One region of the Lysinibacillus sp. FSL M8-0355 genome, then DNA from elsewhere that is predicted to be linked to it. Evidence: a T-box and tRNA genes for the amino acid it is inferred to sense, from the RefSeq annotation. Region 1 holds a T-box; the other regions hold tRNA genes.

What was found. The T-box of region 1 lies ahead of trpS (tryptophan--tRNA ligase). A T-box ahead of a tRNA ligase gene usually reads a tRNA of that ligase, here a tRNA-Trp.
Region 2: it encodes a tRNA-Trp, which carries the amino acid that the T-box ahead of trpS (tryptophan--tRNA ligase) is inferred to sense. The anticodon was not compared.
Region 3: it encodes a tRNA-Trp, which carries the amino acid that the T-box ahead of trpS (tryptophan--tRNA ligase) is inferred to sense. The anticodon was not compared.

Annotation. Positions count from the first base shown of each region.
Region 1 covers NZ_JBBPAI010000001.1:796,946-801,923, reverse strand. The annotation lists gene mecA (adaptor protein MecA) at 182-850, opposite strand; gene spxA (transcriptional regulator SpxA) at 1,284-1,679, opposite strand; T-box leader at 2,170-2,392, shown strand; gene trpS (tryptophan--tRNA ligase) at 2,508-3,497, shown strand; gene MKY46_RS03720 (hypothetical protein) at 3,499-3,720, opposite strand; gene MKY46_RS03715 (IS3 family transposase) at 3,835-4,797, opposite strand; gene MKY46_RS03710 (IS3 family transposase) at 4,740-4,978, opposite strand, start outside.
Region 2 covers NZ_JBBPAI010000001.1:254,204-259,181, reverse strand. The annotation lists gene MKY46_RS01260 (hypothetical protein) at 24-395, opposite strand; gene MKY46_RS01255 (hypothetical protein) at 367-555, opposite strand; gene MKY46_RS01250 (nitric oxide synthase oxygenase) at 581-1,627, opposite strand; tRNA gene MKY46_RS01245 (tRNA-Glu) at 1,946-2,017, opposite strand; tRNA gene MKY46_RS01240 (tRNA-Asn) at 2,019-2,095, opposite strand; tRNA gene MKY46_RS01235 (tRNA-Ile) at 2,103-2,176, opposite strand; tRNA gene MKY46_RS01230 (tRNA-Gly) at 2,181-2,254, opposite strand; tRNA gene MKY46_RS01225 (tRNA-Phe) at 2,261-2,336, opposite strand; tRNA gene MKY46_RS01220 (tRNA-Ser) at 2,341-2,433, opposite strand; tRNA gene MKY46_RS01215 (tRNA-Ala) at 2,447-2,522, opposite strand; tRNA gene MKY46_RS01210 (tRNA-Pro) at 2,538-2,614, opposite strand; tRNA gene MKY46_RS01205 (tRNA-Arg) at 2,630-2,706, opposite strand; tRNA gene MKY46_RS01200 (tRNA-Lys) at 2,726-2,798, opposite strand; tRNA gene MKY46_RS01195 (tRNA-Gln) at 2,813-2,887, opposite strand; tRNA gene MKY46_RS01190 (tRNA-His) at 2,897-2,972, opposite strand; tRNA gene MKY46_RS01185 (tRNA-Trp) at 3,020-3,093, opposite strand; tRNA gene MKY46_RS01180 (tRNA-Tyr) at 3,098-3,181, opposite strand; tRNA gene MKY46_RS01175 (tRNA-Thr) at 3,189-3,264, opposite strand; tRNA gene MKY46_RS01170 (tRNA-Asp) at 3,274-3,349, opposite strand; tRNA gene MKY46_RS01165 (tRNA-Met) at 3,353-3,427, opposite strand; tRNA gene MKY46_RS01160 (tRNA-Val) at 3,454-3,529, opposite strand; rRNA gene rrf (5S ribosomal RNA) at 3,541-3,656, opposite strand; rRNA gene MKY46_RS01150 (23S ribosomal RNA) at 3,723-4,978, opposite strand, start outside.
Region 3 covers NZ_JBBPAI010000001.1:4,050,096-4,055,073, reverse strand. The annotation lists rRNA gene MKY46_RS19860 (23S ribosomal RNA) at 1-564, shown strand, start outside; rRNA gene rrf (5S ribosomal RNA) at 678-793, shown strand; tRNA gene MKY46_RS19850 (tRNA-Asn) at 810-886, shown strand; tRNA gene MKY46_RS19845 (tRNA-Ser) at 892-983, shown strand; tRNA gene MKY46_RS19840 (tRNA-Glu) at 1,008-1,082, shown strand; tRNA gene MKY46_RS19835 (tRNA-Val) at 1,098-1,173, shown strand; tRNA gene MKY46_RS19830 (tRNA-Met) at 1,200-1,274, shown strand; tRNA gene MKY46_RS19825 (tRNA-Asp) at 1,278-1,353, shown strand; tRNA gene MKY46_RS19820 (tRNA-Phe) at 1,370-1,442, shown strand; tRNA gene MKY46_RS19815 (tRNA-Thr) at 1,455-1,530, shown strand; tRNA gene MKY46_RS19810 (tRNA-Tyr) at 1,540-1,623, shown strand; tRNA gene MKY46_RS19805 (tRNA-Trp) at 1,637-1,710, shown strand; tRNA gene MKY46_RS19800 (tRNA-His) at 1,723-1,798, shown strand; tRNA gene MKY46_RS19795 (tRNA-His) at 1,839-1,914, shown strand; tRNA gene MKY46_RS19790 (tRNA-Gln) at 1,932-2,006, shown strand; tRNA gene MKY46_RS19785 (tRNA-Gly) at 2,011-2,085, shown strand; tRNA gene MKY46_RS19780 (tRNA-Cys) at 2,094-2,167, shown strand; tRNA gene MKY46_RS19775 (tRNA-Leu) at 2,214-2,294, shown strand; gene MKY46_RS19770 (BlaI/MecI/CopY family transcriptional regulator) at 2,820-3,188, shown strand; gene MKY46_RS19765 (M56 family metallopeptidase) at 3,190-4,728, shown strand; gene MKY46_RS19760 (hypothetical protein) at 4,831-4,978, shown strand, end outside.

The sequences.
Region 1 (4,978 bases):
TTAAAAAATGCCGTCTCATATATCTTCATTCAGCAGATTTCACAGCATGAGCAGAGAGGCCTGTACAACGCTGGTCAATTAACCGATGATAGCTTAAATATGAATGCAAAAAAAGGACTGTAGCAAAACTCAATAAATTTACGAGTTTTACTACAGTCTAAAAAATGAGGTATTTTAATGCTTATGCAAAGTATTTTCGAACTGTTTCAAAGCAATTAAATTCCATAATCTTTTCACCGTACTCCTCTAGACGGTGAATGGTTAAATTGGATGGTGTTAAAAATTCCTTGATGACCGCATTTCGATCATGACGATTTAAATCCTCATCTGCGTTCCCGAAATCAACAACTAAATAGTACCAATCTTCATATTTGAATAATGAGGAATCCACTAATTCGTCTGTCATTCGTTTTGCGACAGGGATTAACTCATCAATATCTTTAAATTTATAAACATAAATGTCTGTATCCATAAATAACTCTGACTCATCCATGTCACCAAGTTGAGTTAGCTGGCTAAGAAGATCTTCTCCAACTTCATCGAATGGTGCAAACATTTCTTTGTGTTCATCAAAACTCGAATGACCATCTAATGTTTCACCGTCTTTTAAAATATGTGCACGTGTGACAATGATTTCTAAGCCTACTTCAGATGCATTGATGTGAATCCAAATCGGACCCTCTACATCAAAGTAATCCTCCGTGTTTACTTCATCAATCATATCCCAAAAAAGTTGCTCACCCTTTGCTCGATTGTACCAAATTTCTTCACGACTATAGCCGCGATCCTCTATATCATTATACGTAATAAAGAGCTTGAGTGTATTTTCATTTACACGTTCGATGTCCACTAGACCTCATCTCCCTTCACTGTCATATGCTGAAAAACAGTTTTGTTTCATTAGTATGCTTTTATTCTTTGTTTTTAACCTTCATACTGCATTTGTTTTTCAACCTTTGACCACACTCAGTAAAACCATCGAGGAACCGCAAACATGATTTTTTTTGTTCACAGTTGTCTCTAACTCTATTGTATGCTGTTCTGTCATAAAATGAAAAGGATATACACCGTTTCACAGAAGATATTTGAATTATTGAAATTGTAGTAAACTATTTAACTTAAATCAAGTTTAACATACTTTTACGGAAATATATGACTTTTCCCTATCAATTATTATACTTCATATAGAAGGTTTTACATAAGTAAAACATAAAAAATAGATGTCACAACATGCATTCCACATTTGTAACATCTACAATATATATTATTCAAAATGAGTAGGTTTAATTCACCATTCGTTGCGCTTCTTGAAGCTGATATGCTCGAACTTTTCGAGGTAGGAAGCGACGAATTTCATCTTCATTATAGCCAACTTGTAGACGTTTTTCGTCCAAAATAATTGGTCGGCGTAATAAACCAGGATACTCCTGAATTAATTCATATAAACGTTGTAGTGGTAAACTTTCAACATCCACATTTAATTTTTGAAATATTTTTGAACGAGTAGAAATGATTTCATCTGTCCCGTCTTCTGTCATACGTAAAATTTTTTTAATTTCACTAATACTTAGTGGCTCAGAAAATATATTACGTTCTGTATATGGAATTTCGTGCTCCTCTAACCAAGCTTTCGCTTTACGACAAGAGGTACAACTTGGTGATGTAAATAGGGTTACGATCATTCTGACACATCCTTTCATTTTGTAATCATTATCTATAAACCAGAACCAAAGTGTTAAATTAGAATTAATGTAAAGTAAAATACACAGTACCATTATACAGCACTCAGCTGTATTTGAATATAGTTCCAATAAAAAAAGACTGAACCCATCACAAATTATTCTGTCTCTTTATACAGCTTTTAATAAAGCGTATTTCCTTCTATCTTATGTGCTACTACTAACATTCCCACTTTCAGTGCATTTTAAACATCCAAGCATGTATCTTAGTTGTTCTCATTTAAAAAGATTAAACGAGAAAATTGTCAATTTGACGTGTACACCTAAACACAATTTTAATAAAAAATTTTATATTTATAACAAAATTACACAACAAAAAAAGCATATAATTTTTTCTCGAAAAAAACCACCGTCAAAAGTCTGACTTTACACAATGGAATCTTTATAATATAATTCTTTGCAATCAAATCAATTTGAATAATTTAAATTGAGAAAAACGCTGACGAAGAGTAGTACATATGTTCATTTCACGTTTAGAGAGTCTGTGGTTGCTGCAAACAGATCGTGGAGACATGTGGAATGGACTTCCGAGTTAGCTTTGTGAACGCTGTTAGAAGCTATTAGCAGAGCTCGTCCCTTCACGTTACGAAGCTGAGTGGCCTTTTAGGCAAGCTGGGTGGTACCGCGGATTCAAAACATCATTCGTCCCTTCATTAGAAAAAATCTAATGAGGACGCATGATGTTTTTTTGTCTTTATCGTGAGGTGGAAAAGTGAGTAAATGCCGCTGACAACCATCACGGAATTTGAATTCGAGGAGGAACTTTTAATGACAACTATTTTTTCAGGCGTACAGCCTACAGGAATCGTTACTTTAGGGAACTATTTAGGAGCATTCAAGCAATTTCCTGCACTACAAGACGAAGGAAATGCTATTTATTGTATCGTTGATCAGCATGCGATCACGGTTGCCCAAGATCCTAAAGAATTACGTGAAAGCATTCGTAAGCTGGCAGCTACCTATATTGCTACTGGCATCGACCCTAAAAAATCTACGTTATTCATTCAATCAGAGGTGCCAGCGCATGCTCAGGCAGGATGGATGTTACAATGTGTTGCGTCTATCGGGGAGCTAGAACGTATGACACAATTTAAAGATAAATCACATGGTAAAGAAAGCGTTTCTGCTGCTCTTTTAACATATCCACCGTTAATGGCTGCAGACATTCTACTTTACAACACAAACATTGTCCCTGTCGGCGATGATCAGAAGCAGCATATCGAGCTAACTCGTGACCTTGCAGAACGTTTTAATAAACGCTTTGGTGACGTTTTAACAATTCCAGAAATTCAATTACCAAAAGCAGGCGCTCGTATTAAATCCTTACAAGAGCCAACAAAGAAAATGAGTAAATCTGACCCTAATACGAAAGCGACAATCCGTTTGCTAGATACGGCAAAGGACATTGAGAAAAAAATTAAATCAGCGGTTACGGATTCTGATGGTATTGTTGCATTTGATGTAGAAAATAAACCAGGTGTCTCGAATTTATTGACAATCGAATCGGCTATTTCTGGTATAGCCATTGAAGATTTAGTCAAAAAATATGAGGGAATTGGTTATGGTGGATTCAAGCAAGGTGTTGCAACAGCTGTTATCGAACATCTAACACCAATTCAAGAAAAATTCTATCATTTAGTAGAATCCTCTGAATTAGATGTCATCTTAGATGAAGGTGCTGAAAAGGCGAATGCGATTGCCAGTGCTACATTAAAACGCATGGAAGATGCAATGGGTCTCGGCCGCACACGTCGCTAATTTATGGCTTGTCTGTGGAGCGATCAAAGCCTAAATCAAGCACAACAGCACAAATGATAATGCAGGCTCCTACCGCCATATAAAATTCTGTTGTTTGAAAAATAAATTTGAAAACAACCTTCCAGGAATAACCTAATGTTCGATAATTTAAATACAATATGAGATTCCCTACAGAGAGGATCATTAAGCCATAGCTTACTAAAAATAAAAAGAGACGAAACACAGTAGAGGCATCCTTTCTATTTCTTCTTACTTATCATTTATTCACAAAACTATAAAAAAAGACGTCAGCCGTTTAAATAAAGTGTACCCTTTGTAAAGGACATTTTGAAAAAGGTTAGGCAACTTCTTGAAGCTGCTGTCTGTATTTTACAGGCGGCAGCTTTTTTAAATTCCATTGCCCTCGATAATGATTGTAGTAAATCATATAACTCTTAATTTCTTTCTTTACTTCTTCTAACGTTTCACATGCTCTAATAGTTGTTTCATCTTTAAAATGCCCAAAGAATGATTCTTGTGGCGCATTATCCCAACAGTTTCCTCGACGTGACATGGACTGTCCTAAGCCAATTTTCTTCACTAAGGCTCGAAATTTTGGATTCGTATAATGGAAACCTTGATCCGAATGGATAAAGGCATCTTCCCTTAAATGGCGATGTTTCTTCAATTTATGTAAGGTATTGAGCGCAATTTCTATACTCAATGTAGAAGATACTTCATAAGCTAAAATTTCATTTGTTTCGGCGTCTTTTATCGTTGATAAATAAGCACGTTTACCGCCTCCATATATTAAATATGTGATGTCGGTTAGTAATACTTTTCCTGCCACACCTTGCTTGAAGTTGCGGTGTAAATTGTTAGGGCATATACGATGTTCCTTCGTTGCTTTTGCCATACGACGCGCTGGATTCGCTTTTCGAATGGGACAGATAATATTAAACTTTTTCATAATGCGACGGATACGCTTAAGGTTGTACGTAATTTCATATTGGTTTTCTAGTGTCATTTTTATTTGACGTGCGCCTTTCTTTCGTCCTCGGAAATGAAAGGCCTTTAAAATGACTTCTTTCACCACTTCATCTTCTTCATTCTGTTTTTGACGAGTTAAGACAGCTTCTACTCTAAAATAGCGATAGTAGCCTGAGCGTGAAACATGTGCCATTTCACAAAGATATCGTACCATTCGTTTTAATTGATATTTTTCAATAATTTGATGGATTAACTCAAATTTTTGTGTAGTACTTATTTTGATTTCTTCCTTATCAGCTGCCTTTCGAGTTGATCTAGCTTTTTTAAAAATTCGTTTTCTGCTTCTAACAATTTCATCTTCGCTTCTAAGCGGGCGTATTTTTCTTCTATACTTAATACGCGTTCTAAAGGGCGACCTGAAGCATGTTTTCTAGCATCTTCTAAACCTGTTAGCCCATGCTCTTTATAAGCTGTGCGCCAACGATTCGAAGCTCTCCGAATACGCGCTGGAC
Region 2 (4,978 bases), 540 kb from region 1:
ACTTCTATATAGGTATAGACGTTTTATTTGTCCAATTGCTGTAGTAAGGTTAGCAGTTCAGCAAGACGGTCTGCTGTTTCTTTGTTGTGAGCTATAACTGCTGCAAAAATAGGAACAGCCTCTTGTAAGAGTATATAACTAAAATAATAATAGCTTACAAAAGCTTTCTGCTCATAACCCTTTGGCGTTTCCTCCTCCCATTCCAGCTCATCATTCTCTTCGTGATCCATCCATAAATATTTGACATCTAACAGCTCCTGCATAGTTTGAACTGAATATGATGGGTCTAGATAATCTTCAGAAATTGCATGTGCCACAGCTAAATAAAGCTCTACTTCTTGTACAGAGACATCCCCGGTATTTTTGCTAGCAAGCTTTTTTAGAAGGACAAGCAAAGCCCATGGTGTGACCCTGCCATAGTGTACCTTGATGCTCCACTAACTCAGCTAGCTCTATATATTGCTCCTGTTCAATCAGCTGAGGGATAGCCGTTCCTCTTCCATAAGGTGTCGTCAATTGTAACCACGGGATACTCGGAATTTGCTCATTCAACATAGCGTTTCGTCCTCTCCACAATCAGTTAATAGCATGGTTTTTGATAAAAATAATTGGGTGTATGATAAATATTGACATAAGGTTTATGGAAAATATGAGTCGTTGCGGGCGAAAGTGGTGGGATTAGCCATGTCCAGTTGCCTGTAACGTCTCGTCCTGCTGATTCCTCTGCTTCTTCAAACAATTTAAACTGCTGAGCAGCTGTATGATGATCGACAATGCTCACGCCTTGTTCTTTAAAAGAATGAAGGACAGCAATATTAAGTTCCACTAATGCACGATCACGCCAAAGTGAAGCTTGCTTGGTTGTATCAAGATTAAAAACCTCCGCAATAGCTGGTAGCATATTATAACGGTCATGATCTGCTAAATTACGTGCACCGATTTCTGTCCCCATATACCAGCCATTAAAGGGTGCGGCTTGGAAATCAATGCCTGCCATTTGAAAACGCATACTTGAAATTATGGGTACAGCATACCATTTCATTCCTAATTTCTCTACATCCACTGACTCTGGATGACGAATTGGCACCTCTAAAATATATTCTACAGGAATTGTAAACAGCTGCGGAGCTCGCTCATCTACTTGTATAACAAGAGGTAACACATCGAATGGTGTCCTCTCACTTTTCCAACCTAACGATTCACATACTTTAGTAAAAACAATAGAATGTGCATCACCAATAACGCCAGCTTCCGTTTCATAGCCTGCATAACGAATTAGCTGATGATTCCATATACGCACTCTGTTCGAAGCAAATACTGTTATTGTTGGACGGATTTTTCCACTATTTGTTGCATAATCGATATGCTCCAGTAGTTTTTGAAAAATATCCTGTTCATCTAAAACGGCACGTGCATCTACTACATGCAATGATTGCCAAAACAGACGACCAATACATTTGTTACTATTACGCCACGCCACCCGTGCACCAAAAGCTAGCTCCTCTGTTGTTGGGTCGTACTCACCTGCATTCTTAATCTGTTGTAATCTATTCGCTAACCAACGCTCTGATTCATCTTGTTCTGTCTGATATAAACTTAAAAATTGCTGGATCTCCTGTATATTCATTTCGATTCCTCCACTTATCCTCATATTAGAGGAACAAAACGACAAGCACCACGAAAATAGCTATAAAAAAACATACATATTGCATATATGAAATAGTTTGTTCAAATTTATAATGAATCGAATCATGATTAGAAGATATTGTGAATGAAGAAGGAAAAGAGGTGGGCGACATCTTATAGAAAGGAGAAACAAAATATTAGTCATGTAAAAAAGCTACTGAACCATTGATAGCGGATTCGTAGCTTTCACTCTTTACTAATGTATCATTTATTGATAAAAGAAAAAGCATGTAACACAATATTTGTGCTACATGCTTGATGACCCGTACGGGATTCGAACCCGTGTTACCGCCGTGAAAGGGCGGTGTCTTAACCACTTGACCAACGGGCCGTGGCTCCGAAGGCAGGACTCGAACCTGCGACAACCTGATTAACAGTCAGGTGCTACTACCAACTGAGCTACTTCGGAATAATGATGGGCCTAAATGGACTCGAACCATCGACCTCACGCTTATCAGGCGTGCGCTCTAACCAGCTGAGCTATAGGCCCATTTTGGAGCGGGTGATGAGAATCGAACTCACGACATCAGCTTGGAAGGCTGAGGTTTTACCATTAAACTACACCCGCAAATAATGGTGGGTCAGGACGGAATCGAACCGCCGACACTTAGAGCTTCAATCTAATGCTCTACCAACTGAGCTACTGACCCAAAATGGAGGAGGTAGAGGGATTCGAACCCCCGCGCGGTGTTACCCGCCTGTCGGTTTTCAAGACCGATCCCTTCAGCCAGACTTGGGTATACCTCCAAAAATATTGAACTGGTGGAGCCTAGCGGGATCGAACCGCTGACCTCCTGCGTGCAAGGCAGGCGCTCTCCCAGCTGAGCTAAGGCCCCATTTATCATAAAAAATGGTCGGAATGACAGGATTCGAACCTACGACCCCTTGGTCCCAAACCAAGTGCTCTACCAAGCTGAGCTACATTCCGAAAACATAAATTTATTGGCGCGCCCGACATGAGTCGAACCCATAACCTTCTGATCCGTAGTCAGACGCTCTATCCAATTGAGCTACGGGCGCAATATTCATTAAAAAACGATGAGCCATGAAGGACTCGAACCTTCGACCCTCTGATTAAAAGTCAGATGCTCTACCAACTGAGCTAATGGCTCGTAAAAAAGAAAAATGGCTGGGGTACTAGGATTCGAACCTAGGCATGACGGAATCAAAATCCGTTGCCTTACCGCTTGGCTATACCCCAATTTGAAAATGGGGCGACTGATGGGAATCGAACCCACGAATGTCGGAACCACAATCCGATGCGTTAACCACTTCGCCACAATCGCCACTATATAAATTATAACAGCTGTATATGAACGAGTACCTCAATACCTGGCAGGGGCAGTAGGAATCGAACCCACACCAAAGGTTTTGGAGACCTCTATTCTACCGTTGAACTATGCCCCTAAAATGGTGGAGGGGGACGGATTCGAACCGCCGAACCCTAAGGAGCGGATTTACAGTCCGCCGCGTTTAGCCACTTCGCTACCCCTCCAAGGGAATGGTGCCGGCGATAGGAGTCGAACCCACGACCTACTGATTACAAGTCAGTTGCTCTACCAACTGAGCTACACCGGCAAAAAAAAATGGCGGTCCCGACCGGGATCGAACCGGCGATCTCCTGCGTGACAGGCAGGCATGTTAACCGCTACACCACGGGACCATTTGGTTGCGGGGGCTGGATTTGAACCAACGACCTTCGGGTTATGAGCCCGACGAGCTACCACTGCTCCACCCCGCGATAATACTATACTGTTTTAAAAATAATGGTGGAGGATGACGGGCTCGAACCGCCGACCCTCTGCTTGTAAGGCAGATGCTCTCCCAACTGAGCTAATCCTCCACGAAAAATAAGCGAAGCGATGTCCTACTCTCACAGGGGGAAGCCCCCAACTACCATCGGCGCTAAAGAGCTTAACTTCCGTGTTCGGTATGGGAACGGGTGTGGCCTCTTTGCCATCATCACTTCACTTATTCAGTTGAAAGAGTTGTTCTTTCAAAACTGGATAAACGGTTCATTGAATGGTTCAAACGTTTTGGTTAAGTCCTCGATCGATTAGTATTCGTCAGCTCCATGTGTCACCACACTTCCACCTCGAACCTATCTACCTCATCGTCTTTGAGGGATCTTACTTACTTGCGTAATGGGAAATCTCATCTTGAGGGGGGCTTCATGCTTAGATGCTTTCAGCACTTATCCCGTCCACACATAGCTACCCAGCGATGCCTTTGGCAAGACAACTGGTACACCAGCGGTGTGTCCATCCCGGTCCTCTCGTACTAAGGACAGCTCCTCTCAAATTTCCTACGCCCACGACGGATAGGGACCGAACTGTCTCACGACGTTCTGAACCCAGCTCGCGTACCGCTTTAATGGGCGAACAGCCCAACCCTTGGGACCGACTACAGCCCCAGGATGCGATGAGCCGACATCGAGGTGCCAAACCTCCCCGTCGATGTGGACTCTTGGGGGAGATAAGCCTGTTATCCCCGGGGTAGCTTTTATCCGTTGAGCGATGGCCCTTCCATGCGGAACCACCGGATCACTAAGCCCGTCTTTCGACCCTGCTCGACTTGTAGGTCTCGCAGTCAAGCTCCCTTGTGCCTTTACACTCTACGAATGATTTCCAACCATTCTGAGGGAACCTTTGGGCGCCTCCGTTACCTTTTAGGAGGCGACCGCCCCAGTCAAACTGTCCGCCTGACACTGTCTCCTGCCCCGCTAAGGGGCATGGGTTAGAATTTCAATACAACCAGGGTAGTATCCCACCGACGCCTCCTTCGAAGCTGGCGCTCCGAGATCTCTGGCTCCTACCTATCCTGTACAAGTTGTACCAAAATTCAATATCAGGCTACAGTAAAGCTCCACGGGGTCTTTCCGTCCTGTCGCGGGTAACCTGCATCTTCACAGGTACTATAATTTCACCGAGTCTCTCGTTGAGACAGTGCCCAGATCGTTACGCCTTTCGTGCGGGTCGGAACTTACCCGACAAGGAATTTCGCTACCTTAGGACCGTTATAGTTACGGCCGCCGTTTACTGGGGCTTCAATTCGCAGCTTCGCTTGCGCTAACCACTCCTCTTAACCTTCCAGCACCGGGCAGGCGTCAGCCCCTATACGTCACCTTACGGTTTTGCAGAGACCTGTGTTTTTGCTAAACAGTCGCCTGGGCCTATTCACTGCGGCTCTCATGCGCTTGCACGCTCAAGAGCACCCCTTCTCCCGAAGTTACGGGGTCATTTTGCCGAGTTCCTTAACGAGAGTTCTCTCGCACACCTTAGGATTCTCTCCT
Region 3 (4,978 bases), 3.3 Mb from region 1:
AGGGAGCTTGACTGCGAGACCTACAAGTCGAGCAGGGTCGAAAGACGGGCTTAGTGATCCGGTGGTTCCGCATGGAAGGGCCATCGCTCAACGGATAAAAGCTACCCCGGGGATAACAGGCTTATCTCCCCCAAGAGTCCACATCGACGGGGAGGTTTGGCACCTCGATGTCGGCTCATCGCATCCTGGGGCTGTAGTCGGTCCCAAGGGTTGGGCTGTTCGCCCATTAAAGCGGTACGCGAGCTGGGTTCAGAACGTCGTGAGACAGTTCGGTCCCTATCCGTCGTGGGCGTAGGAAATTTGAGAGGAGCTGTCCTTAGTACGAGAGGACCGGGATGGACACACCGCTGGTGTACCAGTTGTCTTGCCAAAGGCATCGCTGGGTAGCTATGTGTGGACGGGATAAGTGCTGAAAGCATCTAAGCATGAAGCCCCCCTCAAGATGAGATTTCCCATTACGCAAGTAAGTAAGATCCCTCAAAGACGATGAGGTAGATAGGTTCGAGGTGGAAGTGTGGTGACACATGGAGCTGACGAATACTAATCGATCGAGGACTTAACCAAAAATGTTTGAAACATTCAATGCACGATTATCCAGTTTTGAAAGAATAAAAAATATTATAATATACTTGTAATTTTGATAAAATATGTTATAATAAGTATTGTCTTTCAAATAGTCTAGTGATGATGGCAAAGAGGTCACACCCGTTCCCATACCGAACACGGAAGTTAAGCTCTTTAGCGCCGATGGTAGTTGGGGGCTTCCCCCTGTGAGAGTAGGACGTCGCTAGGCTATATACTAAAATCATTCCGAAGTAGCTCAGTTGGTAGTAGCACCTGACTGTTAATCAGGTTGTCGCAGGTTCGAGTCCTGCCTTCGGAGCCATTCTTGGAGAGTTGTCCGAGTGGCCGAAGGAGCACGATTGGAAATCGTGTAGGCGGTTAACACTGTCTCAAGGGTTCAAATCCCTTACTCTCCGCCAGCACTTTGATTTATTCCAAAAGTTGGCCCCTTGGTCAAGTGGTTAAGACACCGCCCTTTCACGGCGGTAACACGGGTTCGAATCCCGTAGGGGTCACCATTTAAATACCCAGATGGAGGATTAGCTCAGCTGGGAGAGCATCTGCCTTACAAGCAGAGGGTCGGCGGTTCGAGCCCGTCATCCTCCACCATTATTTTTACAATAGTATATGATTATCGCGGGGTGGAGCAGTGGTAGCTCGTCGGGCTCATAACCCGAAGGTCGTTGGTTCAAATCCGGCCCCCGCAACCAAATGGTCCCGTGGTGTAGCGGTTAACATGCCTGCCTGTCACGCAGGAGATCGCCGGTTCGATCCCGGTCGGGACCGCCATTTATTTTAATAACAAGGGTCAGTAGCTCAGTTGGTAGAGCATTAGATTGAAGCTCTAAGTGTCGGCGGTTCGATTCCGTCCTGACCCATCATGTTTTTTTGCCGGTGTAGCTCAGTTGGTAGAGCAACTGACTTGTAATCAGTAGGTCGTGGGTTCGACTCCTATCGCCGGCACCATGTATTCCCGGAGGGGTAGCGAAGTGGCTAAACGCGGCGGACTGTAAATCCGCTCCTTAGGGTTCGGCGGTTCGAATCCGTCCCCCTCCACCAGTTTTATTATTATAGGGGCATAGTTCAACGGTAGAATAGAGGTCTCCAAAACCTTTGGTGTGGGTTCGATTCCTACTGCCCCTGCCAATTAATTTTATGGCGATTGTGGCGAAGTGGTTAACGCACCGGATTGTGGTTCCGGCATTCGTGGGTTCGATTCCCATCAGTCGCCCCATTTAAAGTAAAATTAATAAAAATCAAATCATAATATAATGGCGATTGTGGCGAAGTGGTTAACGCACCGGATTGTGGTTCCGGCACTCGTGGGTTCGATTCCCATCAGTCGCCCCATTTATATAATTATCTTTTGGGGTATAGCCAAGCGGTAAGGCAACGGATTTTGATTCCGTCATGCCCTGGTTCGAATCCAGGTACCCCAGCCATTTTGCGGAAGTAGTTCAGTGGTAGAACACCACCTTGCCAAGGTGGGGGTCGCGAGTTCGAACCTCGTCTTCCGCTCCAACTTCGATGGCGGCATAGCCAAGTGGTAAGGCACAGGTCTGCAACACCTTTATCACCGGTTCAAATCCGGTTGCCGCCTCCATATTTTAACTCTAATCGGTGTATCCGATTTTTTTTATCTCCATTATGCCGGTGTGGCGGAATTGGCAGACGCGCACGACTCAAAATCGTGTTCCTTTGGAGTGTCGGTTCGACCCCGACCACCGGTATCAATTACAATGAAGAATCCTTGATATATCAGGGATTCTTTTTTTGTTGTAGAAAATTATAGAAAGTATATAAGCAGAGAAAAAAAGAGGTAGACTGAATGGATCTTATTGTTGCTAACACAGCAGCTATATTTAGTGCTGTATTAGCAATCTAAAGTTATTCAAATGTAATCACATTGATCGCCCTAATTATAACTTATAGATATATGTGTAAATTCCTCTCTCTATGCATAAGATTTATTTTTCAAACCTAATACTATTTAAACCTCTCTTAGAACTTCAGCAAATCTATCTTATTCAATTTAATTGATTTATTCTATTCCGTGTTTCTTTGTATTTCGAATATATTTCTAATAACTTCCATTATCATAGAGTAATTCAGCAACTTGGAACAGAGAACGGCTGTTGGGATAACCTTATATACTTGAATAATATATATCTTCTATAACAAAATTTGACATCATTTCAAAAAGGATTTATTATACAAATAAGACAATTGACTTAAATGAAAAGGGGTGAGTACATATGAAAAAATTGCCTGAAGCAGAATTTGAAATTATGAAGATAGTTTGGAAAAGTAAACCTCCAATTACTACAAGTATCATAATGAGCGAAATAGGAGATGAGAAAGGTTGGAAGATTCAAACCGTAGTATCTCTTATGAAAAGATTAACTGAACGTGGATTTCTTCGCAGTGAGAAAAAAGCTAAGGAAAGATTTTATTACCCTACAGTAGAAAAAGATGCCTATCTAAGTTTTGAAACAGAACAATTTATGAGGCTCTATCATAAAAACTCCTTTATGAATTTAGTAGGTACACTCTATAAATCCGATACTATTTCTAATGAAGATTTAGCTTCATTAATTAAATGGGTGGAAGAAAAGAGGGATTAATATGTACAGTATCATGGTAGGTTTATTCTTTAAATCCATAGTTATGTCCTTTATTGGACTACTCTTTATGGCTGTAACGCCTTTCCTTTTAAAACGATACAGTGCTAGATGGCTTTATTATGGTTGGATTGTTATCCTTGCAGGTTTTATTTTACCATTTACAATCAATATATCGACTCCAGTTATCAATCTATCAGAATCGGTGCAAGTACCATCTAGGGAATCTATTCCAACTAACAGTAGTCAGATAACGCTTGTGTCCTCATCCGTAGATACAGTGACAGCACTTTCTGTTTGGCAGATGGTGATGATCATTTGGATTTTAGGAATCGTTGTATTTTTGGCAGTTCATCTTGTAAAACATTATCGATTTATGTACATGGTGAAAAGATGGGGGCAAACGATCACTGAACCAAAAGCCCTTCATTTGCTTGAAAAAGTTAAAAGCGACATGAATATCACGAAGGAAATCGCATTGAAAGAATGTAGCTTTATCGATTCCCCCATGTTAGTGGGATTTACTAAAAATACTATCTGGCTACCTAATAATACTTATCGAGAAGAAGAACTAACCTTGATATTGAAGCATGAGTTAGTTCATTTAAAACGAAAGGATTTATGGTATAAAGCTTTCGTATTGCTAATTAGTAGTATGCATTGGTTCAACCCATTGTTCAATCTATTCTCTAAAGAACTAGACAATCTTTGTGAACACGCTTGTGATGAGGAAGTAGTAAAAAATACTGACATCCAACTTAGAAAAACATATAGCCAAACGATACTATATGCCGAGAAATTAAAAAGGGGTGAAGGTGTGTTTTCTACAAATTTTCTAGGAAGTACACAAATACTAAAAAAGAGAATATTATCCATTATGGATATGAGCAAGAAGAAATCAGGAATCGTTGTGATGGCACTATTAATTTTATTTACAACAGGTGGAATGGCTGTCAGTTCAGCATTTGCTATTTCCAGTAAGCCATTGAACTATTTAGACGAAACATTTATGAAGGAATCCATTTTAAATGGTGCATCAAGAGGCTATTTTGCAACAGACAAATTTATTATTTACTCAAAGAATATGAGCGATAGAAAAACGGTGCCACCTGAGCCTACTATAAACAAAGAGCTCTATCGTGATGTGTTTTCAGAGGGGGTTATTGGAACGGAAGCAAGATACCAATATCCGATTGAAATTGTGCATAAACAGAATGGACAAAAATATACTACGGTAATTCATATTGACTATGACTATGAGCTACTAGCACCTGTTGAATATGATGAGCTCAATACCCTTATCGAAGGCTATTTGTTGCCATTTAATGAGATAAAGTCTTTACCTTATGCAGATTTTATCACACCGAATTACTTAGAAAATAAATTGAAAGACTATATGCGAGATATTGATACACAGAATACTGACACACGTGTAGAATTCACATTTCGCTTTGGTGGCTGGGTAACAAACAATGATCATCTGCCTTTCCCAAGCCAGAGTTCTATAGGTACTACACCACGATATATGAAGTCTACACCATAGAAATCACTATCACATATAGAAAGATTTCTTTAAGTGATGTGATGCCACCTTCGAATCTAAGTAATTCATCAAGAAAAATGAAAAAAAGAGAGGGATTTAACAATGAAAAAATGGATGATGAGTATGTTGACAATGATTCTATGTATCGTAACACCAGTAGCTGCTTTTGCACAAGAAGAAGAAACTGCAGAACCTACAGAAGGAGGTTTTCATCTCGAAATTAATGCTTCGGACAATTCTGAGCAAGTTT